3 regions of the Paenibacillus sp. FSL R10-2748 genome follow, and region 2 is predicted to be linked to each of the others. Evidence: riboswitches for the same ligand, from Rfam matches in the RefSeq annotation. Region 2 holds a riboswitch; each other region holds the start of a gene.
What was found. A riboswitch is a leader RNA that binds a small molecule or an ion and turns the genes downstream of it on or off. The one in region 2 is predicted to bind glycine.
Positions count from the first base shown of each region.

Region 1: another riboswitch for glycine. It lies ahead of sdaAB (L-serine ammonia-lyase, iron-sulfur-dependent subunit beta); the one in region 2 lies ahead of NSS66_RS18485 (alanine/glycine:cation symporter family protein).
Region 3: another riboswitch for glycine. It lies ahead of gcvT (glycine cleavage system aminomethyltransferase GcvT); the one in region 2 lies ahead of NSS66_RS18485 (alanine/glycine:cation symporter family protein).

Region 1 is NZ_JBBOTK010000005.1:11,272-21,982, forward strand. Features, by position in the region: gene NSS66_RS16165 (serine hydrolase domain-containing protein) at 1-997, shown strand, start outside; gene NSS66_RS16170 (Ig-like domain-containing protein) at 1,213-3,549, shown strand; gene sdaAA (L-serine ammonia-lyase, iron-sulfur-dependent, subunit alpha) at 3,619-4,518, opposite strand; gene sdaAB (L-serine ammonia-lyase, iron-sulfur-dependent subunit beta) at 4,508-5,197, opposite strand; glycine riboswitch at 5,409-5,524, opposite strand; gene NSS66_RS16185 (DUF6359 domain-containing protein) at 5,739-7,328, shown strand; gene NSS66_RS16190 (ABC transporter ATP-binding protein) at 7,654-8,685, shown strand; gene NSS66_RS16195 (ABC transporter ATP-binding protein) at 8,663-9,589, shown strand; gene opp4B (oligopeptide ABC transporter permease) at 9,603-10,571, shown strand; gene NSS66_RS16205 (ABC transporter permease) at 10,600-10,711, shown strand, end outside.
Region 2 is NZ_JBBOTK010000006.1:70,956-81,666, reverse strand. Features, by position in the region: gene NSS66_RS18490 (glycoside hydrolase family 1 protein) at 1-1,423, shown strand, start outside; glycine riboswitch at 1,596-1,672, shown strand; glycine riboswitch at 1,691-1,785, shown strand; gene NSS66_RS18485 (alanine/glycine:cation symporter family protein) at 1,945-3,363, shown strand; gene NSS66_RS18480 (iron-containing alcohol dehydrogenase) at 3,421-4,593, opposite strand; gene NSS66_RS18475 (carbohydrate ABC transporter permease) at 4,745-5,572, opposite strand; gene NSS66_RS18470 (carbohydrate ABC transporter permease) at 5,595-6,470, opposite strand; gene NSS66_RS18465 (ABC transporter substrate-binding protein) at 6,502-7,785, opposite strand; gene NSS66_RS18460 (LysR family transcriptional regulator) at 8,015-8,887, opposite strand; gene NSS66_RS18455 (ACP S-malonyltransferase) at 9,063-9,926, shown strand; gene mdcA (malonate decarboxylase subunit alpha) at 9,923-10,711, shown strand, end outside.
Region 3 is NZ_JBBOTK010000004.1:79,552-90,262, reverse strand. Features, by position in the region: gene NSS66_RS13495 (BglG family transcription antiterminator) at 1-208, opposite strand, end outside; gene NSS66_RS13490 (PTS mannitol transporter subunit IICB) at 290-1,768, opposite strand; gene gcvH (glycine cleavage system protein GcvH) at 2,146-2,544, opposite strand; glycine riboswitch at 2,938-3,036, shown strand; gene gcvT (glycine cleavage system aminomethyltransferase GcvT) at 3,214-4,314, shown strand; gene gcvPA (aminomethyl-transferring glycine dehydrogenase subunit GcvPA) at 4,443-5,798, shown strand; gene gcvPB (aminomethyl-transferring glycine dehydrogenase subunit GcvPB) at 5,795-7,291, shown strand; gene ptsP (phosphoenolpyruvate--protein phosphotransferase) at 7,411-9,123, opposite strand; gene NSS66_RS13460 (HPr family phosphocarrier protein) at 9,116-9,391, opposite strand; gene ptsG (glucose-specific PTS transporter subunit IIBC) at 9,502-10,711, opposite strand, start outside.

The DNA of each region.
Region 1 (10,711 bases), on a different contig from region 2:
TCGCTTGTTTTCCATGACAAAGGTTGTTGTCTGTACGGCTGCACTTATGCTGTACGAACGCGGGCAATTTTTGTTGAATGAGCCCTTGTATGAATATTTTCCCGAATATCGTAATGCGCATGTATTCAAAACCGCTCCTAACGGATACACCTATGTGGATAAGGCGGAGAAACCCATTTTAATTAAGCATATATTCAATATGAGTGTGGGTCTTCCCTATGCTTCCGAGTCTTCAGAGACAGGACGGGCCATGCAAAAGGTCCTTAGAACGTTAAAGGAAAAGCAGGGGAAATATGATCTGCGCACAGAAATTAAAGCGCTTTCTGAGATTCCACTTTCATTTGAGCCGGGAACACGCTGGTTATACGGATATGGACATGACCTGGTTGCAGGTCTTATTGAAGTGATTTCAGGTAAATCATTAGGGCAATTCCTAAAGGATGAAATATTTGATCCGCTTGGAATGAACAATACAGGTTACCGATATCGTGGAGATATTGAATTGCGAATGGCCTCCTTTTACCAACGAACAGACGCCGGAGAGCTAGAAAAAATAGAGGGTTTCTTGGATGAATATCATCAGCCCGATGCTATATATGAAAGTGGGGGCGCAGGTCTGTATTCGACAGTTAAGGAGTACCTTATATTTTCACAAATGCTGTCGAATGGAGGTATGGTAGATGGTGTGAGGCTATTAGGGAGAAAAACTATTGATTTAATGCGCACCAATCATCTGAATACAGATCAATTATTGGATTTTACTAATTCTTATCATACAGGTTATGGTTACGGACTGGGCGTGCGCACGTTAATTGATAAAGCGGCTGGGCATGCAAATAGTTCTATTGGAGAATTTGGCTGGACGGGAGTAGCAGGCACTTGGGTTTCTATAGATCCAAGCGAACAATTCTCCGTCGTTTATATGCACCAACTGGCTCCTAATATGGAAGAATACCATCATTTGAGAGTTCGCGCAGCAGCTTATAGCTGTTTGTAAATGCGAGGTTGTGGGTCTGTTGGGTAAACTCTTCACTATGGCTCTGAAGCTACACAAATTGTAATGTCTAATCTTTATCAGAAATGATCTAGTTAATAAGGACCAAATTTCCTTCGAAGCCTAAACTATTCTTTTCCATATGACGACATAAAACGTAGGTGTAAGGATTTTGCGAAATCCTTAATTTAAGTTTTGGAATGGGAGGGAATTAGATTTTGAAGAATAGATGGTCCGGTTTTCTGGCGTTGGTCATCCTGATTTCAAGTTTTACATCATATGCAGGGTTTGCATCTGCTGCGGATGCGGTGCTTTCCAAGATTGTCCTTTCCTCTAACGAGGTAACTTTGCAGCAGGGAGATACGGCTGCGTTGACGGCTACTGCTGTTTTTAGCGATGGGACAACCTCGAATGTAACCGTAAGCACGGATTGGAAAAGTGATAATACAGCTATTGCTACCGTGTATAACGGTACAGTTTCGGCCAAGGCTGAAGGGGAAGCCACCGTGGTTGCGACCTATAAAGAGAAGGTGCAATCGGTTCAGGTACATGTAACGAAAAAGGTTAAGGCGCTGACATCCAGTGTACAAAGCCTGAACTTGCGTTCAAGCGGTACAGGACAGGTTGATTTGACAGCGACATACAGTGATAATACAACAGCTCAGGTTTCGGGTGATGCTACTTGGACCTCCGATAATCAAAAGGTAGCCACAGTAGTTAACGGATTGGTTACCGCTCAGGGAGCAGGTACAGCCAATATTAAGGCCGTATATGGTCAACAGACCGTAACCATTGCTGTGCAGGTGGAGCAGGTTAAACGTCTCGATGTCAGTTCATCAGAGGTTTCTCTTTTGCTGAAGGATACTGAGAAGGTTAAACTTACGGCGACGTTCCCGGATGGATCGGTACAGGACGTAACAGAGTCCGCTGAATGGAGCTCCAGCAATGCAGCTGTGGCGGATGTACTGAAAGGCACCATTACCGGCTACAGCGCGGGAAAGGCGACAATTACAGGTAAATATGGCACGATGTCCGCTACGATTTCGGTAGATGTCGATCAAACGAATAAGCTGAAAGCCAGCGAATCCAATATTTTTCTCCGTCTGGATGAATCTAAAAAAATACAAGTTTCTGCCGTTTATCCGGATGGGACGGTAACGGATATCACAGATAAAGCTACTTGGACATCAAGCGATGAAAAAATTGCGACTGTGAATAAGGGAACGATTATGGCCATTGGAGCGGGTTCGGCTACGGTGACCGCTAAGTATGGAGATAAGACTGTTTCGATCAAGACAGATGTCGAAACCTCCAGATATTTGGATTTGAGTGAGGACAAGCTGAGCCTGAATGCCAAGGAATCCAAAAAGCTCAAGCTGACCGCAACGTATGTAACAGGTACGGAAGAAGATATCACAAGTAAGGCAGAGTGGAAGTCCAGCAATGAAGATATCGCTTTTGTCAGTGCGGGAGAAGTCACGGGTTATAAAACAGGTGAGGCTACGATCACCGCTTCTTATGGTGGCAAAACAGTTACAGCTACGGTATCCGTAAATGTACCCGGTGATCTGTCTCTGTCCTCCAAAACGGCAACGATTGATATTGATGAGGACTATACTGCAACTTTGACGGCTACTTATGCGGATGGGCGTAAGGAAGATGTAACACAGGATGCAGAATGGGCTTCAAGCGCGGAAGATATTGCTTCTGTGTCCAAAGGAACGATTACGGGTAAATCCGCTGGTAAAGCGGTTATTACAGCGACCTATAATGGCAAAAAACTGACGATTAACGTACAAGTAGGCCTTGTAGACCGTCTGGAAACAGACTCGCGTGTAATTGCGCTTGGTGCTCAGGAAACGAAGCAGCTGAAAGTAACAGGAGTTAAGAGTGGCGGTACAAAAACAGACGTAACCAAGGACGCCACCTGGACAACTAGCAATGTAAAAGTGGTTGAAGTTAGCGAAGGTTTGATCAAAGCGAATGGTAGCGGTAAGGCAACGGTGACTGCTTCATATGGCAAGCAAAACATTACGTTTACGGTAGAAGTGGACGTAGCGCAAAAAATTGAAGCGGATGCAATCGCGCTATCGCTCAAATCTGGAGATCAAAAAACCATTGCGATTGTGGTTAAATCGAGTGATGGTAAAGAAAAGGACGTTACGACCCAAGCTGAATGGAAAACGTCTAATTATAAGGTAGCCACTGTTAAAAAGGGTCAGGTTACTGCGGTTAGCTACGGTAAAGCTAACATTCAGGCGAAGTTTGGCGGGAAGGTAATCAGCGTACCCGTGGATGTTGATACGCTTAAATACCTGCAAACAGACGAAGTTGCTTTGAATTTGAAGGCAGGACAGCTGGCCAAGGTTACGGCTACAGCCACGTATAAGGATGAGTCGGAGAAGGATGTTTCCAAACCGGCTGTCTGGTCCTCGTCCAGAATTGTTGTTGCGACCGTCAAAGACGGTAACATTAAGGCACAGGGCAAGGGCAAAGCAGTAATTACTGTGAAATATGCAGGTAAAATGACGAAGATACAGGTAACCGTTCAGTAAAAAAGAGAGCAAGCATACGTCCAAGGACGACATGCTTGCTCTTTTTTTAAGGAGGCTACCGCTTATAAATTATGACTTATCCTTCTTGGTCGGTGTGTTGCGTGTAAGTGATTCGGTCAAACGCTTGCCAGTCGGCGTCTGGGCCAAGCCGCCTTTGGCGGTCTCGCGGTGCTTCGACGGCATCGCACTGCCGACTTCAAGCATCACGTCAATGACTTCGTCAGACGGAATAGCGCTGCGCACACCCGCCAAAGCCATATCCGCTGCGGCAAGCGCAGTCACGGCTCCCAGCCCGTTGCGCACGATGCACGGAATCTCCACGAGTCCAGCGACGGGGTCGCAAATCAGGCCGAGCGTGTTCTTAAGAGCGAGGCCCACGGCGTGAACAGCCTGTTCAGGCGTACCACCACGCAGCTCGACCATAGCGCCAGCAGCCATCCCGATAGCTGAACCAATCTCAGCCTGACAGCCTCCCTCCGCGCCAGAAATGAAGGAGTTGTTGGCGATCACGTAGCCAATGGCTCCAGCGGCGAACAGGCCGTTCACCATATGCTCATCATCCCAGCCGAACCGCTCCTGCGCACTGATGAACACACCAGGGATAACCCCACATGAGCCTGCGGTAGGCGTGGCCACAATGCGACCCATGGATGCATTAACCTCCGACACGGAGAGGGCATAAGCCATGGCAAGCGCGGAGGCATCACCGGAGCAGGTTTCCCCTGACCGCAGATACTCGGCTAGGCGCTTGCCGTCACCGCCCGTCAATCCACTGCGGGATACGGTGTCTTGTGTCTGACCGCGATGAACGGCTTCCTTCATGACTTCATAATAATCAGACATTTGGCGAAAGATTTCTTCCTCCGTTGTATTCGTCTCTTGTACCTGCTCTTGAATCATCAAACGGCCAATTGTGGTGGATTCTTCAGCGCATAAAGCGCTGATTTCATGCAGATGGCTAAACCGCATCGGATTCAGCTCCTTTTTTCAAATTAATCATCTTAATTTCATACATATGAGGTAAAGAACGCAGTTCCGCAATCAGTTCAGCTGGAGCAGAACTGTCCGTTTCAATGGCGGTGAGTGCTTCACCATCCCGGCCTTTGCGATCTACGTGCATATAGGCAATGTTAATGTGGGCCGCGCCCAGCGCTGAAGTTATCGCGCCCAATGTACCGGGCTTATCCGAGTGGAGAAGCACCAGCGTAGGCAGCTCCCCGGTCAGATTGACCCGGAATTCGTTAAGCTGCTGGACATGGATGCTGCCGCCGCCGATGGAGGAGCCCAACAGTGTGCGCTGATCCTCGCCCTTCCACAGCTCGAAACGGACAGTGTTCGGATGAGGCGCGGGGAGTCCGCTGACGGCGAATTCCACGGCCATCCCGGCTTGCTCTGCCCATTGCTCGGCATCCGGAATCCGGTGATCGTCCGTATCGTAATTAAGCAGCCCTGCGATGAGCGCCAGGTCTGTACCGTGTCCTTTATACGTGTCGGCAAAGGAGCCGTACAGCGTCATGCGGGCACGGTCAGGCTGCGTCCCGAGCCAGTGCCGGGCAACGCGTGCGAGCCGCACCGCGCCTGCGGTGTGTGAACTGGAAGGTCCGGTCATGGCCGGACCGATAATAGAAAATACATCTTTGAAACGCATGGTGTGGCCCCCTGTATGTTCTAATACCATACTATATGGTATTTCCGCGTCTTTGCGCGGTTATGACGGTTCTTAATGCTGACGCACAATGTGAGCACAAAAAAGGACAGGATAAGGAAGTTTCCCTTATCTCTGTCCTCGTTACCTGAGAGTTTCGTGCGGTGTTCTTACCGCCTTACCCCTTGGGTGGCTTGCGCTCTCTCCAGAGTTGCGTCAGATGACGATACATGGACCTGAGAGATTATCCGTCAGCCGGGTGCTGACGTCTTGCTCCTTCGGTGCCGCCAGAGTGTAGGCTCCCTGGACAGACTCTCCCGTCATCTTCATTCGCGTATACCGTTCTACATGTCTTCCTTAGCGTAATGTATGCCGTGCTCAGTGTCAATCACAGGTTTAATTTTTACATAAACAGGTGCGTTTCCAATAAAAAAGATTAAAATTTACATAATTATGGATGAAACCAGGAAGGAATTAGAAGATTGGCGGCTAATCTGATAAAGGACAAGTATATTTATGGAAATCATAGGAGGGATATTGACGTATGGTAAAAGGCTTGCGATTCACAGGTTCACGCTTAAAAGGGATGTTGCATCTAGCAGCTATCGTATCACTGCTGATTGGGATCTTCGTTCCATTCGGTCAGGTCAAGGCGGAGGGAGCATTGACAGTAGCCGAAGCACTTCAGCGCCAAAGCAGTGGAGGTACGGTGACGGTGGAAGGTTACATCGTCGGACATGCTACCGGATCGAAAACGGCTAACTTTTCTTCCCCGTTCGCGAATGATTTTAACGTACTGATTGCCGATCAGGCAAATGAACGTAATACGTCTAATCTGTTGGATGTACAGCTGACTTCAGCGTACAGAGGGCAATATGGGCTATCAGGCCATCCTGAGCTGATCGGCAGCAAAATTCGTGTGACGGGTACACTCGGCGCCTACAATAATTTTGGTGGAGTGAAAAGTCCAAGCGCTGTTGAACTGGTGAGCGGAAGCGAGCCGGGGGAACCAGGCGAACCTGGCAACCCGGGTCAACCCGGTACTACACTGCCGGATGGAAAAGGCAAAAAGGTGCTGTTCGATAATACGCACGCACAGACCGCTGGTGCAGCAGATTGGGTCATTGAAGGCGCCTTCTCCGACTTTGCCAATGGACTGCGTAATGTAGGCTTTACGGTAGACCAATTGAATCGTCCTATTCCTTTTACTTATGGAGAGCAGGCCATAACATATGACAAGCTGCGCCAATATGATGTGTTCATTATTGGTGAAGCGAATGTTGCCTTTAAGGCATCCGAGCAGGCTGCCCTGCTGCAATACGTGAATAGCGGGGGGAGCGTCTTCTTCATCTCCGATCATTATAATGCGGACCGTAACAAAAACCGTTGGGATTCCTCCGAGGTTATGAATGGTTACCGTCGTGGAGCCTATACTAATCCGGCCAAGGGCATGACTGCAGAAGAAGCTGCATCACCGGCGATGCAAGGATTAACAAGCTCCGATTGGCTGGCGGCCAACTTTGGCGTTCGTTTCCGTTACAATGCGCTGGGTGATGTGAATGCTACCGACATTGTAGCCGCAGATCAATCTTTCGGCATTACCAAGGGTGTGCGCTCGATTGCAATGCATGCAGGATCTACGCTGGCTATTATTGATCCTACCAAGGCTAAAGGCATTGCTTATATCCCTTCAGGCACGAAAAAATGGGGTAATGCGGTAGACCAGGGAGTTTATAACGGCGGGGGCCGTGCGGAAGGACCTTATGCCGCTATCTCCAAGGTAGGTCAAGGCAAGGCAGCGTTCATCGGTGATTCTTCCCCTGTAGAAGATGCTACACCGAAATATGTGCGTGAGGAAAACGGACAGTCGAAGAAGACATATGATGGTTTTAAAGAAGTGGATGATTCCACCTTCCTGGTGCAAACGGTTCAATGGCTTGCATGGAAGCAGGACTACACGAAATTGTCTGATGTGGCAGGTTTGACTCTGGATCAGCCAACGAAGCTTCTACCATTTGAGGAGCCTGCGGCTTCCACAGAACCGCAGCCTGAGCCTTGGTCTGCTCCAGCAGCAGGCTACAAATGGTACGATCCTAGAACGTTCAAGTCTGGCTCCTATGGAGCGGCTTCATAATTATCGCCAGAAGCTCAATGTGAGCTGGTATTAGTTAGTCGTTTGATCCCTGCAGAGGGATCAGGCGACTTTTTTTGTGATGAAAATTAACCTGTGGTTGGTTATTTCATTACATTTTGTGCCAGAAAGGCCGCGCTACTGCTGGATCATTGATTTTTTAAATGATGTTGATAGCATAATCTTAATTGATATATCCATATACTGGTGATAGGATGTATTCAAATTATTCCGACAAAAACGGTATGTAATGTTCATGAGAGGTTTTAAACATCAAACATGGTGAGAATAAGCGGGACAAGACCATGGAGAATGGAGGAAGCGCGCATTGAATACCGGACCCGTGTTGGAAATTAAAGGATTATCCGTATCTTTTCGCATCAATGATCAATATCACCCCGCAGTCGACCATCTGGATCTGACGGTCAACCCCAATGGAGTGCTGGCTGTAGTCGGAGAATCCGGCTGTGGCAAAAGCGCGCTGGCGCTTTCGATCGCACAACTGCATGACATGGAACGCACGCGTGTAGAGGGAGAGGTCCTTTTTAAAGGCACGGACCTGAACCGTCTTTCTTCAGGGCAAATGAATAAAATCCGCGGAGCGGGCATGGGCATGATCTTTCAGGACCCGCTGACAGCACTCAACCCGTTAATGAGCATTGGTAAGCAGATTGAGGAAAATCTTGATTATCATACGTCACTATCTACGAAGCAAAAAAGGGAACGTGTGCTGGAGCTGCTGGAAAGCGTAGATATACCGAATCCTGTGCGTGTGTATGAGCAGTATCCGCATGAACTGTCAGGAGGGATGCGTCAGCGTGTGATGATCGCGATTGCCATAGCTTGCCGACCTTCTCTTATTATCGCAGATGAACCAACTACTGCGCTCGATGTAACGATCCAATTGCAAATTCTCGACTTGCTCAAACAGCTTCAACAGGAGAGTGGGAGCGGAATTATCTTGATTACGCATGATCTTGGTGTTGTGGCAGAAGTAGCCGACCGCGTGGTGGTCATGTATGCCGGAGAAATCGTGGAGAGCGCTGATGTTTTTGAATTATTCAGGCATCCACAGCATCCGTACACGCGTTCTTTGCTTGCTTCCATGCCGGGATCGCATATCAAGGGGGAATCACTGCATGTCATCGGCGGCATTGTTCCCTCATTACAAGATATCCCCCGCAATAGCTGTCGCTTTGCCCCGCGTATTCCCTGGATTCAGCAGGGAGTGCATGAAGACCATCCCCAACTAAATGAAATTTCCCCTGGACATTGGGTCCGTTGTACATGTTACCAGCATTTTCATTTTAAAGACGAGGCAAAGGGGGAAGCTGCTCATGGCACTACTGGAGTTAAATGATTTGAGGGTCCACTATCCGGTGCGCGGTGGTTTCTTCCAGCGTGTTATCGATCAGGTGAAAGCAGTGGATGGCGTGTCGATCAGCATTGAGGCAGGCCAGACATACGGGCTGGTGGGAGAATCCGGCTGTGGAAAAACGACGACAGGCAGGACGATCATCGGTCTAAATAAGCTGACGAGCGGACGGATTCTTTTTAAGGGAAAGGACCTTGCGGCTCTGAGCCGTAACAACCGTCATCCGCTGCGTAGAGACATTCAGATGATTTTTCAGGACCCCTACTCTTCGCTCAACCCGCGCAAGCGCGTATTGGATGTCATTGCTGAACCGCTGCGAAATTTTGAAAGGCTGAGCAGTGAGGAGGAACGGAGGAAAGTACAGACGTTGCTGGAAAAGGTCGGCTTGAACGCCGATGCAGCCTACAAATATCCGCATGAATTTTCCGGGGGGCAACGGCAACGGATCGGGATCGCGCGTGCGCTGACATTAAACCCCAAGCTGATCATTGCTGATGAGCCGGTGTCGGCACTGGACGTTTCCGTGCAGGCACAGGTGCTGAATTTTATGAAGGATGTGCAACGGGAATTTAATTTGACGTATTTGTTCATCAGTCATGATTTGGGTATTATCCGCCATATGTGCGACCAAATCGGTATTATGTATCGAGGCCGTCTAGTGGAGCAGGGGAGCGAGCAAGACATTTATGAGCGTCCACAGCATCTGTATACCCAGCGCCTCATTGCAACCATTCCCAATATTGATCCTACAAAACGGCTGGAAAATGCCCAAAAAAGGCGAATGCTCTTATCCTCCTACAAAACAGAGCTACCCAAATATCTAGACGTGAGTGGAAAGCCGTTTGCACTAAAATCAGTAAGTCCATCCCATCAAGTCGCGCTACCATAAGGGGGGTACAGAAATGTGGAAATTTACACTGCGTCGGCTGCTGGTTATGATCCCTCAACTTTTTGCACTGAGCGTGCTTATATTTTTCCTGGCTAAGGCTATGCCGGGGGATGCACTGACAGGACTTATTACTTCGACACCCAATCTGAATCCGGCCGCACTGGAAGAACAGCGACAAAGACTGGGACTGAATGACCCGGTGTGGGTGCAGTATGGGAACTGGCTCGTCCAGCTTGCTCACGGGGATCTGGGCAAATCTTATGTACATAAAATTAGCGTTACCGATCTGATTGGCAGTCGTCTGGGAAACACGTTCTTTCTGGGCGTAGTAATTCTGGTTCTGACGTATCTGATCGCCATTCCGCTCGGCGTACTCAGCGGTCGTTATCAGCATAGTCTGCTGGACAAAACCGTAGTGGGCTATACCTATCTCAGCTTTGCGACACCTCTATTTATATTCGCGTTGTTGCTGCTGTACGTATTCGGATTCAGGCTCGGCTGGTTTCCAACCAGCGGCAGTGTGGATGTAGGCGTGGAGCCGGGGACATGGTCATATTACGTGAACAAGTCGTATCATCTCATTTTACCGGCGGTTACAGGCGCATTGCTCAGTACAACGGCTACGATTCAGTATTTGCGCAATGAGGTCATTGACACACGACTGAAGGATTTTGTGAAAACAGCGCGTTCCAAAGGGGTGCCCGAAGGTAAAATTTATTCCCGCCATATTTTCAAAAACTCTCTATTGCCGATTGCTGCCTTTTTGGGCTATGACCTGACGGGAGTAATTGCAGGCAACATTTTCCTTGAATCTATTTTCGGTTATCCGGGGTTGGGCCAATTATTTCTCCAGTCCATCACTCAACGGGATTTTTCAGTCGTGAACGCACTGGTCATGGTCTCCGGCTTCTTGGCGCTATTAGGAACCCTTTTATCTGATGTCATCCTAAGCAAAGTTGATCCCCGCATTCGAATCGAATAGCGAACAAGTCTAGAGAAAAGGAGGGATTATGGTGTCTATTCAGGTGGAGGAGGTCTTCACGCCGGAAATCATTCGTAAATCACCATCCAGTTGGTCTGTACTGCGTCGTGAGCTGGTGCGTGACAAAATGGCCTTGGTTT
Region 2 (10,711 bases):
CTTGTGGGGCGGGGCAACCGCAGCCAACCAATTGGAAGGTGCTTTTGACGTAGATGGAAAAGGATTGTCCAGTGCGGACATGGTTGCCTATGTACCCAAAGCAGAGCGCAAGAACGATCATGCTATGGAGATTTCGTCCGAGCGACTCGAAGACATTTTGGCAGGCAAAGTCAATGCCCGTTTTCCAAAACGTGAAGGTGTGGACTTCTTCCACCACTACAAAGAAGATATTGCATTGTTCGCGGAAATGGGCTTTAAGGTATTTCGTATGTCCATCAACTGGTCGCGGATTTTCCCAAATGGCTATGATGCCGAGCCGAATGAAGCGGGACTGCAATTCTACGACAATGTATTTGATGAGCTGCGCAAATATGGTATTGAACCGCTGGTAACATTGTCACATTATGAGACACCGCTGGGTTTGACTCAGAAGTATAATGGTTGGCTGGGTCGTGAAGTTATACAGCACTACGTAAATTATGCCGAAACTGTGTTCACGCGTTATAAGGATAAAGTAAAATACTGGCTGACCTTTAATGAAATCAATGTAATGACCATGAGTCCGTTTACTGGTGGCGGGGTGGTCATTGACCGCGTAGAAAACAAGCAGCAAGCGATATACCAAGCACTGCATCATCAATTTGTAGCTAGTGCACTGGCGACAAAACGAGGACATGAGATCATCCCGGGCTCTCAAATCGGCTGTATGCTGGCTCGTTTGGAAAGCTACCCACATACGTGTAACCCAGAGGATATACTGAAAGCCCAGCATGAAAATCAGATGAACCTGTTCTTTACGGATGTGCATGCCCGTGGGGAATATTCCAACTACATGAATCGTTATTTTGAAGAAAATAATGTTGTTATACACACAGAACCAGGCGATGCCGAAATTTTAAAAAATAACACGGTCGATTATATCTCATTCAGCTACTACATGACCTTGACCGTATCTGCAGGTCCAGAAGGCGAGAAAGCAGCAGGAAACCTGATTGGCGGCGTGAAAAATCCATATTTACAGTCCTCTGACTGGGGATGGCAAATTGATCCGATCGGTCTGCGTGTTACGCTGAACACGTTATATGACCGCTACCAAAAGCCACTGTTCATCGTGGAAAATGGCCTAGGTGCTTATGATAAGGTAGAGGAAGACGGTTCTGTGCATGACACATATCGTATTGATTACTTGCGTCAGCATATTGTTCAAATGAAGGAAGCAATTGCCGACGGTGTTGATCTGCTTGGTTACACCAGCTGGGGTCCTATCGACCTTGTGAGCATGTCTACTTCCGAAATGTCCAAGCGCTACGGATTTATTTACGTTGATCTGGATGATGACGGTAACGGAACGCTCAAACGCTCCAAAAAGGACTCATTTAACTGGTATAAAAATGTGATAGCAACCAATGGTGAAGAATTGTAATTCCAAATTTTCTCGGGCGGGTATAGCAGAGGACATCCTAAGGATGCAATCTGCTGTACCCGCTTTTTTGATAGACATAATAATAATATTTATTTCAGAGGGCTTCACAAACTTTTCACTTGTAATAAGCTGAAAGTTTTCTGTATAATAAATAAAAATTTCATATGTCTGGTTGATGTTTGCGGGAGATGGAACGAAAGTTCCGACCGAAGGGGCAAAACTCTCAGGTGCTTAGGCTGATTACAGCAACAAGCGGGGACCGTAAACGGACAGAACTCTGGAGAGACCCTTAATTGGGCGCCGAAGGTGCACCGCAGAGAACATCTGCTTAAACTCTCAGGCAAAAGGACAGAGACGCGAATAACCTGTGACAGGGGATGCCCTAGGCTTTTTTATAAGCTATTAGAGGCAGAAACCTGCGCAAGATGGTTGTATTTTTTCGTGCCTTTAACCTCTCCAGGAGTCGAATCAGCGGATTTGACTCTTTTTTGTTTTCTAATATGCTGGAGGAGCGGGTTGAAATGAATTTGGTACATGTGTTAGAAGCGATTAGCAGTTGGATATGGGGGGCGCCTCTCATCATTCTTGTCATGGGAACGGGGTTGTGGCTGACCATACGTTTGAAGATGCTGCAGGTATTCCGCCTGCCCCTGGCGATCAAGCTGATCGGTAAGGCCCCGAATGAAGGCAGCGGGGATGTAAGTAGTTTTGCGGCTTTGAGTACAGCGTTGGCGGCTACAGTTGGCACAGGAAGTATTGTCGGCGTAGCGACAGCCATTAAGCTGGGCGGGCCGGGTGCCTTGTTCTGGATGGTCGTTGCAGCCTTTTTTGGGATGGCGACGAAATATGCGGAAGGTGTACTTGCGGTAAAATACCGGGTGAAGGATCGGAATGGGCAATTTTCCGGCGGCCCGATGTATTATATTGAGAAAGGTCTGGGACGCCGTTTTAAACCGCTGGCGATGCTGTTTGCTTTTTCGGGCATGCTGGTAGCGTTGTTCGGGATTGGAACGTTTCCGCAGGTCAAAGCGATTGTATCTTCGACTGAAAATAGTTTTGGCGTTCCGCCCATTGTAACGGCACTGATTATTGCTATCCTTACAGGACTTGTTACTATTGGAGGACTCAAAAGCATTGCCAAGGTATCGACGAAGGTCGTTCCTTTTAAAACAGGCTTGTACGTACTGATCTGTCTCATCGTACTAATTCGGTTTGCTGACCAACTACCTGCCGCAATTGCGCTGGTGCTCCATTCGGCATTTTCAACTACATCTGCAACGGGCGGATTTGCCGGAGCTACGATTATGCTGGCGATGCGAAGTGGGGTAGCCAGAGGTATTTTTGCCAATGAGGCCGGATTGGGAAGCGCACCGATTGCAGCCGCAGCTGCCAAAACCAAATGGCCTGCGGAGCAAGGGCTAATTTCCATGACAGGCGTGTTTATTGATACGATGGTTATTTGTGTGATGACCGGGTTGACGCTACTGGTTAGTGGTGTGTGGAGCGGGCCTACCGATGCGGGCCTGATGACTCAGCAAGCATTTTCCAGCGCATTCCCGCTGGGGGCAGAACTGCTCACAATCATTCTGATTATGTTTGCGTTCACCACCATGCTCGGCTGGAACTATTACGGGGAACGCTGTGTTGAATATTTGCTTGGGGTCAAGTGGATTAAGCCATACCGCTATCTGTTCATCCTACTGGTTGCCGGGGGCGCGTTCATTAAACTGGATGCGATTTGGCTGCTGGCAGATATCTTTAACGCAATGATGGCTTTCCCGAACCTGATTGCCCTGCTCGGCTTATCAGGAATTGTAGTCGCAGAAACCCGAACCTATATGGATTCTCTGAATTCTAGTAAGAAAAAGGGCATTCTTGCAGGTGCCAGTGTAGGGGCAGCTATCCAAGTAGAAGAAAAAGGACAAACGGTTAATTCATAATTTCCAAAAGGGAGTGCCCTCAGTCATCACAGGCTTGAGGACACTCCCTTTTGAATGTTATAACGATGCGTGCAAAATAGCTGAAATATCTTCTTGGTTCAGCTTTTTATAATTACCGAAGCCTCCGTATTCCATTTCACGGGCTGCAATGTTTGCGACTTTTTCCAATTGCTCATCATTAATATTGTAATCGGCCAGGGTGGAAGGGGCACCGAGACTTGTCCAGAATGCACTCAGGCGATCAATCCCCTCCAAAGCAATTTCCTTATCCGTTTTACCAGTGGTATCTAAATCAAACATGCTGAGCATCAGCCGCTTCATGCGTGCAGCATCCTGATCCACCGTATGTCTCATCCAGTTGGGGAACAGGATCGCCAGACCGCCAGCATGAGGAATATCATATACAGCGGATAATGCATGTTCAATCGTATGCGAAGCCCAGTCCCCGAAGTAGCCCATTTGTAGTGTTCCGTTAAGGGCAATCGTTCCGGCATATAAAATCGTTTCACGATGCTCGTAGTTGTGCAAATCCTCCAGCAGCTTAGGTGCAGTTTCGATCACGGTTTGCAACACGGAAAAGCACATACGATCTTGCAACGGTGTATTTTTAACATTGTGAAAATATTGTTCAAACACATGGCTCATCATATCCACCATGCCATATACCGTCTGATCACGTGGCACAGAGAAGGTGTTTTTTGGGTCCAGAATCGAGAATTTCGGATGCGTTACCGCGCTGCCCCATACGTATTTTTCGTTCGTTTCCCAGTTGGTGATAACAGAATCCGGATTCATTTCTGAACCGGTGGCGGCGAGTGTGAGGATGGTGCCGAATGGCAGAGCCTGGGTCGGCATGTGCTTTTTGTTGATAATATCCCACACATCGCCGTCATATTCAGCCCCTGCTGCGATGGCTTTGGTGCAATCAATAACGCTTCCACCGCCTACAGCAAGTAAGAAGTCGATTTTTTCATTTCGGCAAATGTCGATACCCTTCTTAACGGTGGACAAGCGCGGATTCGGTTCTACGCCGGACAATTCATGAATGTTCAGATGTAGCGGTTCTAACGCGTTTAATACCTGGTCATATAGACCATTTCGTTTGACACTTCCGCCTCCATATACCAGCAAAATGTTTTTGCCGTAATTCAGCAGTTCCTGCTGGAGTTCTTCAATTTGATTGTCTCCAAAAATTAATTTGGTGGGGTTATAATATGTGAATTTGTTCATCTGGTAAGTTTCCCTCAGTTCTTCATTGTTCATGTTCAAATCGTAAATCGCTTAACCTGATTGCCTGTTGGATACCTAACTTCATCATGTAAGCTATTTGAAATGACGATTAACTATTATACATGAAATGAATAAGGGAATTCAAGTAAATCTAATCTTTGACCGCTCCGGCGGCAAGATCGGAAATAAACTGGCGGCTAATGAAAAGAAATAAAATAATAAGTGGCAGTACAGCCAGCAGGGTGCCCGCAATGACCATCGCATAATCCGTATTGTAAATCCCGTTCAATTGTGACAGTGCAATCTGGAGCGTGAATTTACGCTCATCCGTTAAGACGATTAGCGGCCATAAATAATCATTCCAGGCTCCTATAAAGGTAAACGCGCCGAGAAAAGCGAACGCAGGACGTAGAATAGGCAGTGCTACATTCAAGTACAGTCGAAAAAAGCTGCATCCGTCCATCCGGCCCGCATCCAGCAGTTCCTTTGGAATGGATTCTTCCGCATATTGACGAATCCAGAAAATGCCGAAGGCATTTACCATCCCCGGGATGATAAGCGCTTTGAACGTACCTACCCATCCAAAGGAGGCCATCATGACAAAGGAGGGGACAAGCGAAAGTTGTGAAGGGACCATCATCGTAGCTAGCAGAACGATAAATAGCACTTTTTTGCCCGGAAAATCAAACTTGGCGAATGCAAAACCTGCTAGTGAATCGAAAAACAGAACCAATAGGGTAACAGAACCGGCTACAAAAAGGGTATTAAAAAAGGCTCCGGCAAAATTAATCTGTTGTAATACTCTCGTTATGTTATCCAAGAAGTGGCTGCCAAACCACAATTGTGGTGGAAAACGATAGATGTCTGAGGTTGTACGGGTTGCCATGACGATCAGCCAGTAAAATGGAAACATCGACAGGATGATTCCCACCAACAATCCAGCATATAAAACAAAGGATTTTGCGCGTGTCTGCATCATGTTGTGAAGCTCCTTCCCATCGTTATTTTTTACCTTGAACGAGTTTCCAGTTTATGATGGAGAATAGAGCAATGATGAGGAACATGCCCCATCCGACGGCTGCACCATATCCAAAATAGTTGTTAATGAACGACTCGCGATACAGGTATAAAACGATGGTCATGCCACTTGCCCCGGAACCGCCGTCATTACCGACCAGGACCTGTGGCTCGGTGAAGAGCTGCATACCGCCGATGGTGGACGTAATCACCGTAAACAGAATGACTGGGCGTAGCATGGGGATAGTGATGCGGAAAAAAGCTTGCGCTCCGGTTGCCCCGTCTATTTTGGCGGCCTCATACAGCACATGCGGAATACTCTGGAGTCCAGCCAGATAGATGATTGAGTTATAGCCCATCCATCTCCATACGACCATAGAAGAAATGGCGATTTGGATACCCCATGGCACATTCAGCCATTGAACCATGGGTAGCCCCATGAGTTGCAGAAGGTAGTTGAGAAATCCAAAATTGTTGGCAAATAAGGCACCGAATATGATGGCAACAGCTACAATAGACGTCACATTTGGCAGGAAGAATCCGACTCGCCATAAGGTACGCATTTTCACAAAAGGGGCATAAAGCAGAAAGGCAATAATCAGTGCGAAGAATAGCATCGGAATCGTTGCATACACCCAGATCACAAAGGTGTTGCCTACAGCCTGCCAAAATTCATGATCTGTTACAAGGTAGCGAAAGTTGCCCCAGCCGTTGTAGGTCATGTCTCCGATCCCGTCCCATTTGTGAAACGCTAGATATAATGAAAAACCAATCGGAAACAGTCCAAAGATGCCAAACAGTAGATAAAACGGCGAGATCGCAGCATAAACGGCACGGTGCTTCCAGATTTCTCTCAGCATATTGTCCACACGCCTTTTTTGGATTTTGTTTTTACCGCTGTAATTCCCGTTCGATTCGATCCATTGTTTCCGTCCATAATGCATCGGAATTGGCATCCTGCTTGGCGACATTAGCAAGACGACGGGTCACAATGCCGTGGATGACAGGATAGCGCTCGCCGAAATAGCTGCTTTTCACATTACGTGCGGAGGTGGCAAAGATGAGTCCGGTGGCCTGACCACCAAAGAAAGGCTCGGGTGTCCCCATGATAGGATCGTTATAGACGCCGGGAGTGGACGGGAACAGTCCGATTTTGTGGTAGGCTTCCAGTTGGTGTTCCGGGTTTTGCAGCCAGGTCAGCACTTCAAAGGCTTCTTTGGGATGTTTGCTGGATTTGAGGATAGAAATGAAAGAACCACCCAGGTTGCCGTCTCCTCCAGGAGCACGGGCGACTCTCCATTTACCCGCTGTATCCGGCGCGGCCTCTGTGAGAACTTGCTTCATCCAGATAGCCCCTACAAAAGAGGCGATTTTGCCGTTATTGACTGAAGCGTTCCATTCGGGAGTCCAGCCATCCGCATTGGCGAGCAGATGCTTCTTGTGGAAATCGACAGCGGTTTTCCAGCCCAGACGGATGTCAGGAGATTGATTGCCGATATAGCTGCCATCTGGCTTGAAGTAAAGGTTTGTATGCTGAGCGAGTACCTGATTGTAAACGTTTACAATATTGTCAGCCAAAAATGAACGGCTTCCGAATTTCTGGCGAAGTTGTTCTCCGGCCGCCATGTAATCATCCCATGTGCGAATGGAGGCACTAACCTTTTCAGGATCACTAGGCAAGCCTGCTTGTTCAAACAGATCACTTCGGTAGAAGAGGGCGGTAGGTCCTGTATCCATGGGAAATGCGATCATTTTACCATCAGGAGTAATCCCCTGATTCCATTTCCATTCCAAATATTGATCCTTTAAGCGGTCTGCTCCGAGTTCCCTTAAGTCATAAAAACGATCCGCACTGGGGAACAGCTCCACCATCCAATCGTTCAGAGCTACGATGTCTGGTTCACCGGAACGAGCTGCGAGCGTTGTCTTCAGTTTGGCTTTGAAGTCACCGCCTATTTTTTGAGTTTTTAATTCAATGTTGGGAAATTGTTTTTCCGCCTGGGCGAGTAGTTCATCGTCAATGGAACGGTTCCAGTACCACAATGTAAGCGTTATCTTTTTTCCGTTTGACAAATTAGTTTCAGATGATTGACTTTCAGAGAACGAGGGTCCACTACAAGCACTGAACATCGTGAGAAAAGCAAGACATAATACCAGCCATTGTACTGTTTTCACATCATTTCCCTCCTTGCTGTCTGAGATAATCTGCCTGCTAAACAAGTTGTAAATGGTTTAGCTCCATCATATGAAGCTGTTACCCATTTATGTGCATTGACTTAACCAAAAACAAAAAAATTGAAACAAAGCATGTATAGAAATTAAATACTCTAAAGATATTGATCTTACTAATCCGAAGAATGATAAAACAATAAGGCAGATATTATGTCAAAAGGTATCTAAATCGTCAATGCTGAGCAATATCTTGGAAAAATCTAATGATGAATTCGAAGAACGATTTCTCTATATCGGTGTGCAGTTCCCCAGTAGGAAAGGACAGATAGATTGTTCGCGTACATCGAGGCTCCCTGATTTGAAGCAGCTTAATGTCTTCGGTTACGACGTTCCTCCACAGGATAGAAGGAATAAAGGAGATGCCAAGTCCTGTTTGAATCAACCCTCTTACCGTAGCCGGATCATCACTTTCAAAGACGATGTTGGGTTCAAAAGGGATGTGAGTAAAAAAGAGGTCCGTTGTTTTCCTAAGCGAATTACCAGGTGTAAGGCTGATAAACTTCTCATGCTCTAGATCTTTCAGGAATACGGTGTCCTGAACGCTCAGAGGGTGAGATTTTGGTACGCCAAGCAAAATTTCCTCCTCCAGCAGGATCGCATGCTCGTTGTCCGCCAACTCTTCGGACGTAATCGCAAAATCGTACGCCGGTCCTTTCTTCATCTTCGCAGGGTGCTGGGTCAGGTTGAATCTAATTTGAGGATAGAGATCGCGAAACTTGCCGACAAGGTTGGGCAATAGCATAGAGCCGACAGCGACGTATAACGTGATGACCTCTACCTTTTCGTTCTTCATTTCTTTGACTTCGGATACGCCTTGCTCTAGTGCTGATAGCGACTGGTTCACTCTTTTCAGGAACTTCTTGCCATATTCATTCAGCACGATATGTTTTCCTTCGCGGTCAAATAGCTGCACACCCAATTCCGTCTCCAGGTTTCTAATCATTTTACTTAAGGCAGGCTGTGAGATAAACAACTCGTTCGCGGCACGTGTGACATGCTCATACTTCGAGGTCACTTGAAAATACTTAAGCTGCAAATAATCCATAGTGAAAAATCTCCTTTATAACCACTAGGTTATCGATCATATGTGAATATATATATTTTACAGGTATTTACTCACTTCTTACAATTAACAATGTAAAGAAAATGAATCCGCTAAAGGTGGTGAGATTCTGAACATCGTTTTTACATTTCCCGGCCAGGGGTCACAGGTTCCTGGAATGCTCCAAGATGTACCCGAGTATGTGAAAAAGGCAACAAGTATCATCGGAACTGAACTGCGTGATGATGAGGAGGCTATGGGCTCAACGGTCTGGATTCAGATGGCACTCTTCGTTAAGGAGACGGCAATAGCCTACCGGTTGATCGAGCAGGGTATCCGGCCCCAATTCGTGGCAGGGCATTCCATTGGTGCATTTCCTGCGGCGGTCATCGCGGGAGTTCTCTCGTTCGAGGATGCGCTTCGGATCGTATGGCTCCGTGCCCGGTTGATGGAAGAAACCTTTCCTGAAGGCTATGGAATGGGTGTGATTATTGGGCTTACGCAGGCCGAGGTTCAACAAGCCGTGCTTCTCTCCCATAGTGAGGCGACGCCAGTCTACCTCTCGAATATAAACGCAGAGCAGCAAATCGTCGTATCCGGATCATTGGTAGGGTTAAATAAAGCATTTATGCATGTGAAAGAGCTTGGGACCGCTAAAACGGCGTTTCTGAAGGTTCCGATTCCTTCACACTCCCTGCTGATGTCAGAGGTAGCCAATAAGCTATTGCTGAAAATACACACTTTTTCTTTGCGGGACGCTCAAATACCATATTTGGTGAATCATACGGGCAGAAAGACGAAAGCCAAGGAAAAAATCGCGGAGGACCTTGCACTAAACGTAGCATATCCCGTTCGGTGGATGGATATGGCGGCTGTCTGCGTCGAATCGGGAGCTGACTGTTTCATCGAGATGCCGCCGGGTCATACTCTTTCCAGACTTGTCAAGCAAGCCCACAAGGATACCCGGCAAATGGCCGTGGACGAGATCGGTCTGGAAGCGACTCAGTATCTGATTAGAAAATGGAAGGAGCAAGAAGAATGAATAAAGTACTGCGATCCTGGTCACAAAAACGTGATAAAAAGCAGGAAAAGTTAGGAAAGGTGGAAAAGTGGCTCGACGGAAAATACATCGACTCCTCCCGAATTGTCGACCTGATGGAGGCGCTAATTGATCCAGGCGCGAAGGTCGTCCTGGAAGGAGATAACCAGAAGCAAGCGTCTTTCCTTTCCCAGAAGCTGCTGGAAGTCGATCCTGGCAAAGTGCATGATTTGCATATGATTATGTCCAGCATTTCAAGACCCGAACATTTGGATATTTTCGAGAAGGGCATCGCCGGGAAGCTGGACTTCTCCTACAGTGGCTCCCAAAGCCTGCGTGTTGCGCAAATGATTGATGACGGGATACTTAAGCTCGGTGACATCCATACGTATTTGGAATTGTTCGGACGTCTCTTCATTGACCTTATTCCAGATGTGGTGCTGGTAGCGGCAGACAAATCAGATCGCGAGGGCAATCTGTATACCGGAAACAATACGGAAGAAACTCCGACGATCGTGGAAGCAGCGGCTTTCAAGGATGGGATCGTAATCGTGCAGGTTAACGAAATCGTGGATGAGCTGCCGCGAACCGATATTCCAGCGTCCTGGGTCGACGTCATTGTACAGGCCGAAAAACCGTACGCACTGGAAGCACTGTTTACCCGTGATCCGCAGAATATTACTGAACTGCAAATCCTGATGGGCATGATGGCGATCAAGGGTATTTATGGAAAACATCAGGTGCAGTCGCTTAATCACGGCATTGGCTTTAATACTGCAGCGATTGAG
Region 3 (10,711 bases), on a different contig from region 2:
CTGGGTCAGCATCTATACAGATACCAATCCCTGACTTTTTCTCCAGCTTCACCTCATGAGCAGCCAGCCAATGCTCGACTGCGCCCAGTTCCCGATGAACCGTCCTTGTGCTGACATTGATCTTCGTGGCAATTTCCCCGGCTGTAACCTCTTTGGACTGCTCCAGAAGATATTCCACGATGTCACGTTGTCGTTTCGTAATATTCATAAGCGCATACCGTTCCTTCCCAAGCTCATCCCTCCAGCAGGAGACGTACACTGCATACAGTCCGCCTGACTACGACGGGGATTAAGAATCGGATTTCAGACGTTCAACCAGCGCTTCGTATTCAGGGCTCTTCAGAAAATTGTCAATGGAAATGTGCTCAGCATTCGGGGCTACTGTTTTAGCCCGGTCTGTCAACGTTTTTTGCGTAATGACAATATCCGCATCCTGTGGAATTTCACTGATTGCCGTATTCGTAACTGTTACGCCTACACCCGCCTGCTTCATTTTTTTGCGTAAAATCGAGGCGCCCATAGCGCTTGAGCCCATACCTGCATCACAGGAAAAGACGATCTTATTCACTTCGGATTTATCCTTGAGCGTTCGAGCTGCGGCAATCTCAGCAGCACGTTCAGATTCGTGGTTATCTTCCATTACAGTGGCGTTAGCACTTGCACTCTTGCTTTGATTTTTCATATCTTTCAGGCGGGATGCAGCTTCCTCCAGCCCCTCTTCTTTTTGCTTACTAGTCTTGAGTAACACTGCGGCAACAGCAAAGGATACGACCGCAGCAGCGATCACCCCGCTCAGCATTGGCAAATATCCGCCTTTTGGCGTCATTAGAAAATAGGCAATGATGCTGCCCGGTGAAGGAGCAGCAACCAGTCCGGCACCTGTCAACATAAAACAGAAGGTTCCCACAACGCCCCCAGCTATAGCAGCAAGAATCAAAATCGGCTTCATCAAAATATAAGGGAAATAAATTTCATGAATCCCGCCGAAAAAATGAATGATGACCGCTCCAGGAGCCGATGACTTCGCAGAGCCTTTGCCGAACAGGCAGTAGGCTAGCAAAATACCGAGCCCCGGCCCAGGGTTGGATTCCAGCATAAACAGTACGGATTTTCCTGTTCTTGCAGCTTCCTCTAACGCAATCGGACTCAATACTCCGTGATTCAGCGCGTTGTTTAAAAATAATACTTTTCCGGGCTCAATAATGAGGTTGACAAGCGGCAATAGCCCTGCGTTCACGAGGAACTGTACCCCTGCCGACAACACTTGACTGATCATTTGTACAATCGGGCCAATCGCCACATGGGCAAGCAGCGCTAGAATGGCACCGATAATTCCGGCCGAAAAGTTATTGACCAGCATTTCAAAGCCTGATCTGACTTTGCCTTCAATGGCCTTGTCGAACTTCTTCAATATCCACGCAGCCAGCGGACCAGCTACCATCGCGCCCAGGAACATCGGGATATCGGCTCCCACTATGACACCCATCGTCATAATGGCACCAATCACACCTCCACGCTGTCCGTGAATCATCGTGCCCCCTGTATAACCGATCAGTAACGGCAACAAATAATTTTTCATCGGGTCAACCAATTGTGCAAAACCTTCATTCGGGAACCATCCGGTCGGAATAAAGAGTGCCGTAATCAGCCCCCACGCAATAAAGGCTCCCATATTGGGCATAACCATACCGCTAAGAAAACGGCCAAAACGCTGTACGGCGACACGAGTGCCTCCTTTTGAACTTGGCTTTGCGTCCAATGTACTCATATTCAAATCCTCCTTGTAGGTAAGCATCACTACCTTTTCTTAAAATTCATACTAAATGACAGCGCTATCTTCATCAACGAAATGAAAACGTACTTTCGTCATGAACGTTGATGACAACATTTAAATTTAAATTATCCGGGAAGGTATTATACCTGCATAATTCTTCTTAATATGACCTGTAGCTATAGAAATTAGTCGAAAAACCGTGCTGGATTATGTATGATTCTTATATGGGGACAACCCTCTAAATCAGAATAAAACACGTAATTACGTTTGCAAAAAGACAAAAAAATAGCCGCTACGTCAAATCATAGCGACTATTTTATACAAAAATCGAGCAGACAAATAACCCTCTTACTCCATACTACAATGCTCCATTATTGCTCATCGGAAATCAACTGCTCATACTGATCCGCAGACAGTAGCTTGCCCAAGGCTTCCTCCACATCTTTATCCATCTCTACTTCGATCATCCAACCTTTTTCATAGGGAGATTCATTCACTAGCTCAGGTGTACTTTCCAGCGTTTCATTCACTTTTAGTATGGTTCCCGTCACCGGAGCAAAAAGGTCGGATACTGTCTTCACCGATTCAATCGTACCGATCTCCGCTCCCTGCTCAATCGTTGCTCCCGCCTCAGGTAATTCTACAAAAACAATATCACCCAGTTGATGCTGTGCAAAGTCTGTAATACCAATTCGTACCGTTCCATTCTCTGTCCGCTGAACCCACTCATGTTCGTCTGTATACCAAAGTTGCTGCTTTACTTCACCCATTCTGTTCCCCTCACTTCCATATGAATAAAATCGCTTTTGCTCACTGTACTAGACAGGTTAAGATTATGACAACAAGAACACTCATGTCAATAATACTAACAAAAATACTTCATATCACCTCATATAGCGTACTATATAAAAATATGATAGCTTATAACAAACGCTTACATATCCTTATTTATATATTAAATGTTTTTTCTATTGTTTTTGATGACATTTTTATTGACATTTTGAATGAATTTGCGTATTAATGGGTTATAGCAAATGCTTTGGGAAACACCCCGACAACTGCAAACGCGGATGAACGCGGAGGGAGAGACTGCCAAAAAGATTCGCATAGCTGTTGCCGCTTGTGAGACATAAGTGCACGCGAATCGGATCAAGTTGTTATCTGCAAAGCCAGGTAATATACCGTTGATCCCGAAGGTAGCGCCGAAGGAGTAAACCTGCATTGCAGGTGAATCTCTCAGGCAAAAGGACCTCTGCCGGACGCATCTCTGGAGAGCATTCGCTATTGGAGCGGATCACCCAAGGGGAAACCCGGTACATACCGGGGTAACTTTCTGGTATCAAGGACAGAGCTGAAAAAAAGAGTGTAGACTGCCGTCTATACGTTTTTTTCGGCCTGTCTTTTTTGTTTAGCCGATCACACCGGATAGGAGTGGAATAATGACTAATTTGCGAAAAACACCGCTATATTCGTCCTACGGGACGCAGTCTGGGGTTCGTTGTATTGACTTTGGCGGCTGGGAGCTCCCGGTTCAGTTTAGCGGCATTCAAAAGGAGCATGAGGCCGTCCGGCAACGTGCGGGTTTATTCGATGTATCGCATATGGGCGAATTTTTGGTTGAAGGCAAAGAAGCCGAAGCTTTTCTGCAAAAGGTGACCACGAATGATGTCAGCCAGTTGGAACCAGGTCAGGCACAATATTCACTCCTGTGTTACCCCGATGGAGGGGTAGTAGACGACCTACTTGTTTACTGCAAAGGACCGGAACGCTACATGCTCGTTGTGAACGCATCCAACATCGATAAGGATTGGGATTGGCTAATGCGCCATATGCCTGCATCCGTTCACATGGAGAATGTGTCTGATGCGATAGCATTGCTAGCGTTGCAAGGACCGGAGGCAGCACGTATTGCCGCAGCCGTGGCAGATACGGACATTACGAATCTGGCATCTTTCCGCTTCCATGAGAATGTGCCATTGTTCGGAGCAAAAGCACTGGTCTCACGAACCGGATATACGGGCGAAGACGGTTTTGAATTTTATATACCTGCTGCGGAAGCACCAGCCGTATGGGAGGGTTTGCTTCGTTCCGGTGAGTCGTATGGGCTGATTCCCGCTGGACTTGGTGCTCGGGATACCCTACGCTTTGAGGCACGGTTGCCGCTATATGGTCAGGAGTTATCTGCCACGATTTCACCACTCGAAGCTGGTCTAGGTTTCTTCGTCAAGCTGAATAAAGGAGATTTTATCGGTAGAGAAGCACTGCAACGTCAGAAAGAGCAAGGGATTCCTCGCAAATTGATCGGGCTGGAAATGATTGATCGCGGTATCCCACGCGCCCATTACCCGGTATTCGCAGAAGGACAACACATTGGTGAGGTCACAACGGGGACTCAGTCGCCCACCTTGAAGCGTAATCTGGGCCTCGCCTTGGTGGACAGTCGTTTTAGCGCCCTCTCCACACCGTTGGAGGTTGAGATTCGTGGCAAACGCCTGCGTGCCGAGGTGGTGGCAGCACCCTTTTATAAACGCCCGCGCTGATCTTAAACTCTTTTTATTTCTATAAAGCAAATATGTCAGATATGAACTTCTGGGTTTTTCATCTCACACACTTTTTTATTAGCTAATTTACGATCTAAAATCTTGCTTTTCGAAAGGAGTCAGAACCTATGAAGCAGCATCGTTATCTCCCTATGACTGAACAGGATCAAACCGAAATGCTGCGTGTGGTGGGTGTATCATCTATTGATGATTTATTCAGTGACATTCCAGAGGCCATTCGATATCAAGGGGAACTGCCTCTCTCTTCTCGACTCGATGAGAAAGCCTTAACCCGCCACTTGGCCGAGCTGGCCGGACACAACGCCAATACAGACACACATGCCAGCTTCCTTGGCGCAGGAATTTATGATCATCATATTCCGTCCGTCATCCAGCACATCACTTCACGCTCGGAATTCTATACAGCCTACACCCCCTATCAGCCGGAAGTAAGCCAAGGCGAGCTACAAGCCATTTTCGAGTTTCAGTCGTATATTTGCGAATTGACGGGCATGGCTGTAGCTAATGCCAGCATGTACGACGGAGCGACTGCACTGGCGGAAGCGGGCTCACTGTCCGCCGCAGCTACCCGCCGTAAACAGCTTATCGTATCAAGGTCCGTCCATCCGGAGGCACGTCAGGTATTGGCAGCCTATGCACGCGGATTGGATTTGGACATCGTGGAGATCGGCTGTTCGGACGGCGTAACGGATGCTGATGCGCTAGCGGCAGCCGTATCGGAACAGACCGCGGCTGTTTTGGTCCAAAGCCCCAACTTTTTCGGAGCCGTGGAAAACCTGAAGCCGATGGCTGACCTCATCCATGCGCACAAAGGTCTTTTGGTCGTCAGTGCCAATCCACTAGCACTTGGCTTGCTGGAAACACCCGGCAAACAGGGCGCGGATATTGTGGTAGGAGACGCACAGCCACTTGGCATCTCCTCTTCTCTCGGCGGTCCGACCTGTGGATACTTTGCCGTTTCTCAGGCACATATGCGCCGTATCCCTGGCCGTATTGTGGGTCAGACCACAGACCGCAACGGTAAACGCGGCTTCGTGCTGACCTTGCAAGCGCGGGAACAGCATATCCGCCGCGAAAAGGCCACCTCTAACATTTGCTCCAACCAAGCGTTGCTAGCTTTATCTGCATCTGTATACTTGTCTGTCATGGGTAGACAGGGGATCAAGGAAGTAGCCGAGCTAAATTTGCATAAAAGCCGTTATGCTTTAGAGCAATTGCTGAGCTTGAAGGGCATAACTGCCTCGTTTAACGCACCAACCTTTAATGAGTTTGCCCTTAGACTGCCTGAGGGTACGGATATGAGCAAACTCCAGGCCGAGCTGCTAGCTGCTGGATTTATCGCTGGCTACGATTTGGGCCGGGACTATGAGGAACTTGCTGGTCACATGTTGATTGCCGTGACGGAGCAAAGGACCAAAGAAGAGATTGACCAATTTGTACACACCTTGGGGGGATTGCTATGACACACACCGGACAGGATCAGAAACAAGGGCTGTTGAAGGAACACGATCAAGCGCTCATTTTTGAATTGAGCCGTCCGGGTCGCATCGCCTATTCCCTTCCCGAGTGCGACGTTCCCCGTCGCCCGGTGGCAGAGCTTTTGCCAGATTATGCGCTGCGCAGCGAACCTGCGGCATTACCCGAGGTATACGAAGTAGACGTTATTCGGCATTATACTGCCTTGTCCCGGCGCAATTTCGGCGTGGACAACGGATTTTATCCGCTCGGCTCCTGTACGATGAAATACAATCCGAAAGTGAATGAGGATGTCGCCCGATATACAGGTTTCGCCAAAATCCATCCATATCAGCCCGAGGAGAGCATCCAGGGTGCCATGGAGCTGCTGCATACGCTTCAAAATGATTTGGCTGCGTTAACTGGCATGGATGCCGTCACGCTTCAGCCCGCCGCGGGCGCCCATGGCGAATGGACCGGGCTGATGATGATTCGCTCATACCACGAAGCACGTGGTGAGCGACGTACCAAGGTGCTCGTGCCGGATTCCTCGCACGGAACGAACCCCGCCAGCGCAACCGTCGCGGGCTTCGAAACAATCACCCTTCCCTCCACCCCTGAGGGGCTGGTGGATCTGGATGCGTTGCGTCAAGCCGTAGGCAACGACACCGCGGCGCTCATGCTGACCAATCCGAACACGCTTGGGCTGTTCGAGAAGCAAATCACTGACATTGCTGCCATCGTGCATGAAGCGGGTGGTCTGGTTTACTATGACGGGGCAAACTCCAACGCCATCATGGGGATTACCCGTCCCGGAGATATGGGCTTCGATGTAGTGCATCTCAATTTGCACAAAACGATGAGTACCCCGCACGGCGGCGGTGGCCCCGGCGCTGGGCCTGTCGGCGTAAAGCAACGGCTCATCCCTTATTTGCCCAAGCCGCTTGTCGTACGGGATCCGCAGGGGGTGTACCACTGGGACCGGGAACAGGGAGATTCTATTGGACGGGTTAAAGCCTTTTACGGCAACTTCGGTATTCTCGTTCGTGCCTATGCCTATATCCGTAGCTACGGTCCTGACGGCTTAAAGCGTGTATCGGAATGCGCTGTGCTCAATGCCAATTACATGATGCATCGGCTCGCTCCACATTTTGACCTGCCCTACCCTGGACATTGCAAACACGAATTTGTCATGTCAGGGCGAGGCTTGAAAAAATTTGGAGTGCGTACGCTTGATGTAGCCAAACGGCTGCTTGATTTCGGCTACCATCCGCCTACAATTTACTTCCCTCTGAATGTAGAGGAGTGCATCATGATCGAGCCCACGGAGACGGAAAGTAAGGAGACACTTGATGCTTTTGTTGACACTATGATTCATATTGCGCGGGAAGCAGAAGAGAACCCTGAGCTGGTGCTCAATGCACCATATACTACTCCAGTCACACGATTGGACGAAACTACCGCAGCTCGCAAACCTGTACTGAATTGCTCATGCAGTTAAAAACAAATTCTACTTAAAGCATGCAAAAAAGCCGGTATCTATTAGATACCGGCTGCTGTATGTACACAGCAATTTTTTTGTTGGAAAAAGATATAACCTTTGAAATGTAATACCCTTCCTTAACCTTCGATGCTTTGAACCAATTCAACAACCTGTTCTGCTGTTTGCATGTCCAGAGCTTTTGTAGCCAGTTTTTCCATGTCCGCACGGGACAACTTGGAGATTTGACTACGTGCTGGCAGAATGGAAGTTGCACTCATACTGAACTCATCAAGTCCCAGACCCAGCAGCAACGGAATTGCTGTTGTATCTCCTGCCATTTCGCCACACATACCAACCCAACGCCCTTCACGGTGAGCGGCATCAATAACCATTTTCACCAGACGCAGAATGGATGGATTGTATGGTTGATACAGGTAAGAAACCCGCTCGTTCATGCGATCCGCTGCCATTGTGTATTGAATCAGATCATTTGTACCGATACTGAAGAAATCCACTTCTTTTGCGAATTGATCAGCCAATACCGCTGTAGAAGGAATTTCTACCATGATGCCCAGCTGAATTTCTTCAGATACGGATACACCCTCGGTTACCAACTTTTCCTTTTCTTCCAACAAAACAGCTTTAGCTTCACGGAATTCGTTCAGCGTAGCAATCATTGGGAACATGATGCGCAGGTTACCATGCACACTCGCACGCAACAAAGCACGCAATTGAGTGCGGAAAATATCCTGGCGATCCAGACACAGACGAATAGCACGGAATCCAAGGAACGGATTCATTTCTTTTGGCAGGTCCAGATAAGGAAGTTCTTTGTCGCCACCGATATCCAAAGTACGGACTACAACCGGTTTACCTTCCATTCTTTCCAGAACGGTTTTGTACGCCGTATACTGTACTTCTTCGGATGGAAGCTTATCGCGTCCCATGTACAAGAACTCCGTACGGTACAAGCCAACACCTTCACCACCGTTGTCCAGAACACCAGCTACATCATTAGGCGTACCAATATTGGCTGCCAGTTCGACATGGACACCATCGACAGAAACCGTAGCTTCGCCGCGCAGCTTACGCCACTCTTCGCGTTGCTTGTCGTATGCCACCTGTTTAGCACGGTATTCCGCAACAATCTCTTCGGTAGGGTTCACGAATACGTGACCATCCAAACCATCAACGATAATCAAATCACCGCTTTTAGCTTGAGACAATATATTTTTCGTTCCCACAACTGCAGGAATTTCAAGTGAGCGAGCCATAATAGCCGAATGCGAAGTACGTCCGCCGATGTTCGTTGCAAAACCTTTAACAAATTCACGGTTCAGCTGAGCTGTGTCGGAAGGTGTCAAATCTTCTGCAAGCACAATCGTTTCTTCGGCAATTTCTGCAGGACTAACAAAATGAACACCAAGCAGGTGATTCAGGATCCGCTTGGTTACGTCACGCATGTCCGATGCGCGTTCTTGCAAATAGGCACTTTTCATGTTTTCAAACATGGAAATGAACTGTGTAGCTACTTCATTCAAAGCATAGTCAGCATTAAGCTGCTCGTCTCTGATTTTAGCTTTAACCGGATCGATCAATTCAGGATCATTCAGGATGAGCAGGTGAGATGCAAAAATTTCTGCTTTTTTCTCTCCCAGCTCCTGAAGCGTTTTCTCCTTAATCGATTCCAATTCGGTTTGAGATTGTGCCAAAGCCGCATCCAATCTCGCGATTTCAGCTTCAACATCACCAACCGCGCGTCTCTCTACAGCGTAATTCGGATGCTCCAAGATAAACGCCCGGGCAATGGCTATGCCTGCCGAAGCGGCAATCCCGGAAATTTTAAGCATGAACTTCGCCCAGCCCTTCGTTAACGATTACATTTTCAAGAGCTTTCAGTGCTTCGGCAGCTTCAGCGCCTTCGCAGATAATGTTAATAGTATCGCCTTGTTCCAGACCCAGGGACAATACACCCAGAATGGATTTCAAAGTTACTTTTTTACCGTTAGCTTCGGCAAAAGATTCAGCACCGCTGAATTTGTTAGCTGTATTTACCAGCGCAGTTGCAGGACGTGCATGGATACCGTCTTCATCCGTAATTCTAAAAGTTGTTTGCATAATTTGTTCCTCCCACTTTCCTAAAGATAATATTTGTTTACACGCAGTATACCAGATCATTGATCAGACGGCCTAAGCCGCCTAATCAACTAATCCGAAACACATAGAGTTTATTTTATCGTAATTATACCATCTTCGCCAGCCTTCAATACTCCAGTTTTGTTTAAAGTTACCGAAGAACCTTCTGGAAGGTTAGTAAAAATGACAGGTGAGATGATGGATTTAGCGTTTGCCTTCACGTATTCCAGGTCTACTTTCATAATAGGCTGGCCAGCTGACACAAGATCGCCTTCGTTCACCAAAACGTCAAATCCTTGGCCTTTAAGCTTCACAGTATTCACCCCGATATGAACAAGCACTTCTTTACCGCCATCGGATTGAATACCAATCGCATGCTTGCTTGGGAATACATTGAATACTTTACCATAAACAGGGGACACAATCGTTCCATCATTTGGCACGACCGCAAAACCGTCACCTGTCATACGTTCTGCAAATACCGGATCGGGAACCGTCGAGATATCAACCAATTCGCCGTTAACAGGCATTACAATATCTTCTACAATAATGGTTTGTTGTTCTTCTCCAGCTTCCTTCTCCTCTTGTGGAGCAGGTTGCGCCGGAGCTGGTGCAGGTGTACGTCCAGCCATGATATCAGCCATTTGAGATTTAATGGTGTCGGAACGTGTACCGAAAATTGCCTGTACGTTGTTACCGACTTCAAGGACACCCGATGCGCCAAGTTGTTTCAGACGAGCTTTGTCAACGTTCGATTTCTCATTAACCTCGATCCGAAGACGTGTGATACAAGCATCCAGATGCTTGATATTCGATGAACCACCGAAAGCTGCCAAAATGTTGTGCGGGAGCTCATCACTACTACCGACTGCTGCGCCATCCACATTATCTGTAGCTTCTTCACGTCCTGGTGTTTTCAAGTTGAACTTCCGTATGATGAACCGGAATCCGAAGTAGTAAATAACTGCCAAAATCAGACCGACGATAATTACATACCACCAAGGCGTACGGGTTGGAATAATCCCGAAAATCAGGAAGTCAATAAATCCGCCTGAGAAGGTCATACCGATTTTGACATGTAAAATTTGCATGGTCATAAATGACAGACCTGCGAATATACAGTGTACTGCAAACAGCAGTGGAGCTACGAACAGGAAGGAAAATTCCAGTGGCTCCGTAATACCTGTCAAGAACGAAGTCAATGCTGCTGAACCCATAATACCTGCTACATATTTTTTGTGTTCTGGTCTTGCTTCATGGTACATTGCAAGCGCTGCTGCCGGCAAACCGAACATCATGAAT